DNA from 2 places in the Sulfitobacter sp. PM12 genome. Region 2 is predicted to be linked to the other one. Evidence: riboswitches for the same ligand, from Rfam matches in the RefSeq annotation. Region 2 holds a riboswitch; the other holds the start of a gene.
What was found. A riboswitch is a leader RNA that binds a small molecule or an ion and turns the genes downstream of it on or off. The one in region 2 is predicted to bind thiamine pyrophosphate.
Positions count from the first base shown of each region.

Region 1: another riboswitch for thiamine pyrophosphate. It lies ahead of thiD (bifunctional hydroxymethylpyrimidine kinase/phosphomethylpyrimidine kinase); the one in region 2 lies ahead of thiB (thiamine ABC transporter substrate binding subunit).

Region 1 covers NZ_CP151529.1:1,720,869-1,723,256, reverse strand. The annotation lists gene AADW22_RS08315 (TAXI family TRAP transporter solute-binding subunit) at 1-467, opposite strand, end outside; TPP riboswitch at 1,028-1,128, shown strand; gene thiD (bifunctional hydroxymethylpyrimidine kinase/phosphomethylpyrimidine kinase) at 1,196-2,002, shown strand; gene AADW22_RS08305 (FAD-dependent oxidoreductase) at 1,999-2,388, shown strand, end outside.
Region 2 covers NZ_CP151529.1:531,785-534,172, forward strand. The annotation lists gene AADW22_RS02460 (thiamine/thiamine pyrophosphate ABC transporter permease ThiP) at 1-526, opposite strand, end outside; gene thiB (thiamine ABC transporter substrate binding subunit) at 502-1,479, opposite strand; TPP riboswitch at 1,514-1,613, opposite strand; gene aroC (chorismate synthase) at 1,706-2,388, shown strand, end outside.

The sequences.
Region 1 (2,388 bases), 1.2 Mb from region 2:
GGCGAGAACACGCCAGAGGTGACACGCACGCCGCCTTTGCCAATGTCTTCAAGGCTTTGCAGCTCGGAATCGCCAGCCACAACAAAGCCCCAAGGCGTGTCGTTGTGGTGCCACAGGATCCGCTGCGGCATGGGTTTCGCCGAGGCGTAGCCGCCGACCCCTTCCGCTTGCAACGCCATTTCCGACGCGGAAACCGACGCGATCGCGATATCTTCGCGGTCGGTCAAACGTTTGTAGCGCATGGGCTCGCTGTCTTCAGGAACGATCCGCACGGTGGTGCCGGTTTCCTTTTGCAACGCAGGCCCCCAACCGTTGGTCGAGGCAAAGCTGCCTGTCGACGTGCCCGGCGTGGCAATCACGAGCATGCGCGGCCACTCATACTCCTGCGCCATCGCGACGCCCGAAAGCGCCATGGATACCGCAAAGGACCCGACAGCGGCCTTGGCAAAACGTGTCATATTCTTCATGTGGTCTCTCTCCCTGTTGTACATCTTTGGATTGTTCGGGATCGCAGGATCACAGGCGCCGCAAAAGCTGCGGATGCCCATGCGCAGGACGCAGATGTGATCTTTGCAGATGTCACGCAGCACCTCCCAATGCTTGTCGCGACGCGTCCGGTATGACCCGTAAAACGGGCCAGAAAACGCATCCTCCCGAGTGTCGGCCCCCTCCTCCCGAGGGTATCCGACTCAATCTGTCAATCAGCCTAGGGGCAAGATATTTCGATGCCAATACCGCAGAACAGAACTTGATACCGCAGCCGCGCGGGGTCTTTGCGCGATCACCCCTAGTTTGCTGATGCCAAAGGGTTAACACCGCAGAATATGGGAAATGTGACGTTACGTTGCTTTGGGTTACGAGGCGTTGTTTCGGCTGACAAGCGTCAGGAGGGCTGCCCAAACCGCGCCCGTTTTGCCCAAAATTGCGCCACCTTCGGTTGAATATTTTGCGGCTTGCACCGTTTGCCGAACTTGGCTACGCCTAAGGCAACGACGCTGCAGGCCCCCACAGGGGCCGCAGTTCCAACATCTATCCGTCGGGGTGCCCTAGGGGGCTGAGAGGTGCGTGCACCGACCCGTCGAACCTGATCCGGGCAATACCGGCGTAGGGAACGGGTATCTTTGTGCAACGGCCTTGGGTCCACGCCACAAAGCTCATTCTTGCGTCTGCTTGCCCACCACCGAAAGGCGAGCATGTGACCAAGACGACCCCCATTTCCCTGACCATCGCCGGATCCGACAGCGGCGGCGGTGCCGGTATTCAGGCCGATATCAAGGCGATGTCGGCCAATGGTGTCTATGCCGCCAGCGTGATCACCGCCGTGACCGCGCAGAACACGCGCAGCGTCAGCGCCGTACACGAGATCCCCGCCCCCATCGTCGCGGCCCAGATCGATGCGGTGCTGTCCGATCTTTCGGTGCAATCGATCAAACTGGGCATGTTGTTTTCTCCGCAGATTATTCAGGCGGTGGCATCCGCGCTCTGCGCGTTTCGGGGGGCCGTCGTGGTTGATCCGGTGATGATCGCAAAATCCGGCGATGCGCTGTTGCAAGAAGACGCCGTCGCAGCGCTGATCGCGGATATCCTGCCGCGCGCCGATCTGCTGACCCCCAACCTCCCCGAAGCCGCCCGCCTGTTGAACCAGCCCGAGGCCGACAGCGCCGACCAGATGGTCACGCAGGCCCGCGCGTTGCTCAAGATGGGCCCGAAGGCGGTGCTGATGAAGGGCGGCCATAGCGCGGGCAATATCTGTAGCGACGCGCTGGTCACCGCAGAGCGTGTCACATGGTTCAGCGCGCCGCGCATCGACACGCGCAATACCCACGGGACGGGATGCACCTACGCCGCGGCCATCGCTGCGGGGCTGGCCCACGGCAAACCCCTTGGCGCGGCGGTACAGGCCGCCCATGACTATCTGCACCGCGCCATCATCGCCGCCGATCAACTTGATATCGGCACGGGCCACGGGCCGGTGCATCACTTCCACGCGGTCTGGTCATGACGCAGGTCACCATCATCGGCGCGGGCGTCGCGGGGCTGTGTACCGCGCGTGTCTTGCTGGACCGCGGGATGCGCGTGCATCTGATCGACCGCGCCCGCCAGCCCGGCCCGCAAGGGTGTTCTTGGTGGGCTGGCGGCATGCTCGCCCCGTTTTGCGAAGGTGAAAGCGCCGAGGAACCGGTGATCCGGCTGGGGAAAAGGGCGGCGGATTGGTGGGGCCAACACACCACATCGCTGCACCGACGCGGGTCGCTTGTGATCTCTCCGGCGCGGGACAGCAGCGATCTGACCCGCTTTGCGCGCCGCACGACAAGCCACCAAACCCTGACCGGCGCAGAGATCGCGGCGCTTGAACCCGACTTGGGCGACCGCTTTGCCAAAGGGCTC
Region 2 (2,388 bases):
ATACCGCGCGCGGGGTCAGGCCAAGCTGTGCGGCCAGCCGGAACCGTTCCGCGGGCACGGTCTGCCACGCCTGCAACAACAGCCGCGTGGCCAGCGGGAGATTAAAGAAGACATGCGCCAGCACCACGCCGTGCAGCCCGTAGATCGTGATGCCGGGCAATCCGACCGCCGCCAGCGCCGCATTGAGCCAGCCCGCGCGGCCAAAGACCGCAAGCACCCCCAGCACGGCGACAATCACCGGCAGGATGAACGGTGCCCCCAGCAGCGTGACCAGCAGCCCGCGCCCGACAAAGCGCCGTCGCGCCAAGGCGCGGGCGACAGGGATCGCCAGCGCGGTAGACAGTAGGGCGGAAAGCGCGGCCTGTAACACGGTAAACCGGATCGCGGACCAATCGGCCGGGCCAAGCCCGCTGCCGAACTCGGCCCGCCACAGCACCGCCCCCACCGCAGCAAGGATCAGCGCCGCCACCAGAACGGCGGCGCTGATACCGGTTTTCGTGCTTATTGCGACAGCGCGGAGAGCCATTCGGCCAATGCTTCCTCGCGCAGGGCGGGCACGTCATCGCTTGGGATCAGCAGCGCCTTGCCCGGTTCGATCAACTGTTCAAAGCCTTCGGGCAGCCCGCCTTGGGGCGTGACGGCAGGGTACATCCAGTTGGTCGTGGGCAGCACCGATTGCGCCGCGTCCGATACCATGAACTGCATGAACTGACCGGCCAGCTCGGGCTGGTCGCTGCCCGCCAGTTTGCCGACCACTTCGATCTGCATGTAGTGGCCTTCGTCAAAGGCCGCGGCGGCTTTGGTCGCGTCCTCTTCGGCGATCAGGTGGTAAGCGGGGGATGTGGTATAGCTCAGCACCATGTCGGCCTCGCCCTCAAGAAACAGGCCGTAGGCTTCGGACCAGCCCTTGGTCACGGTCACGACATTATCTGTCAGACCTTCCCAGATCGCAGGGGCCTCGTCACCATAAGCCTCCTTGACCCACATCAGCAGGCCCAGACCAGGGGTAGAGGACCGCGGGTCCTGGATCACGATCTTGAGGTCACTGTCGGCCAGAGCGCGGAAATTCGCGGGCGGGGTCAGATCAGCGTTATGGACAAAGGCGAAATAGCCCCAGTCATAGGGGGCAAAGCTGTCATCCTCCCATGTGACCGGCAGGTCATAATCCGCATCAACTGTGGCGGGCGCGAACAACCCTGTTTCCTTGGCCGCCGCGATCAGGCTGGTATCAAGCCCCAGCACCAGATCGGCGTCAGACCGCGCGCCTTCCAGCTTGAGCCGCGCCAACAGCGCCGCGCCATCGCCCATGCCGACGAATTTCAGATCGCAGGCACATTCGGCCTCGAAGGCCGCTTCGATCACAGGGCCGGGGCCCCATTCGGCGACAAAGCTGTCGTAGGTATAGACCACCAGTTCGGGCGTCTCGGCCCATGCTTGCGTGGCGAAAAGCGTGGTGGCAGCAAGTGTAAGATACTTCATGGCATCCTCCAAAATGCGGCGTCAGAAAGCGTTGGAGGTGTATCCAGACCTTCCCTCCGCCGGTGTTAACCGGTTCAGGTTCAACGGGTCCGTGCGCGCACATCTCAGCCTGTCAGGCCCCCCGAGGTGTCTTATCGGTAGAACGCCTGTCGCCCGCGCGCAAGGTGAAACCCCTTGAGGCATGGTGCAGCCCCCGTTAAGGATCACCGCCAAAGGAGCACCGCCCATGTCGATCAACAGCTTTGGCCATCTTTTCCGCGTGACCACCTGGGGCGAAAGCCACGGGCCTGCTTTGGGGGCCACGGTGGACGGCTGTCCCCCCGGTGTGACGATCACCGAAGAGATGATCCAGCACTGGATGGACAAGCGCAAACCCGGCCAGAACAAATATACCACGCAGCGCCGCGAGGCGGATGAGGTGCGGATCCTGTCGGGCGTGTTCGAAGGTGTCACCACCGGCACGCCGATCCAGCTGATGATCGAGAACACCGACCAGCGGTCGAAAGACTACGGTGACATCAAGGACAAGTTCCGCCCCGGTCACGCCGACATCACCTATTTCCAGAAATACGGCATCCGCGATTATCGCGGGGGCGGGCGGTCCTCGGCACGTGAAACCGCGTCGCGTGTGGCGGCGGGTGGCCTTGCGCGCGAAGCGATCAAGGCGATTGCGCCGAATGTGCAGATCACCGGCTACATGGTGCAGATGGGCCCGCACAAGATCGACCGCGATGCGTTCGATTGGGACCAGATCGAACAGAACCCGTTCTGGGTGCCCGACGCCAAAGCGGCCGATGACTGGGCGGCGTATCTGGACGGTCTGCGCAAATCCGGATCCTCCGTCGGTGCGATCATCGAGGTGACAGCGCGCGGCGTGCCCGCGGGCCTTGGCGCGCCGGTCTATGGCAA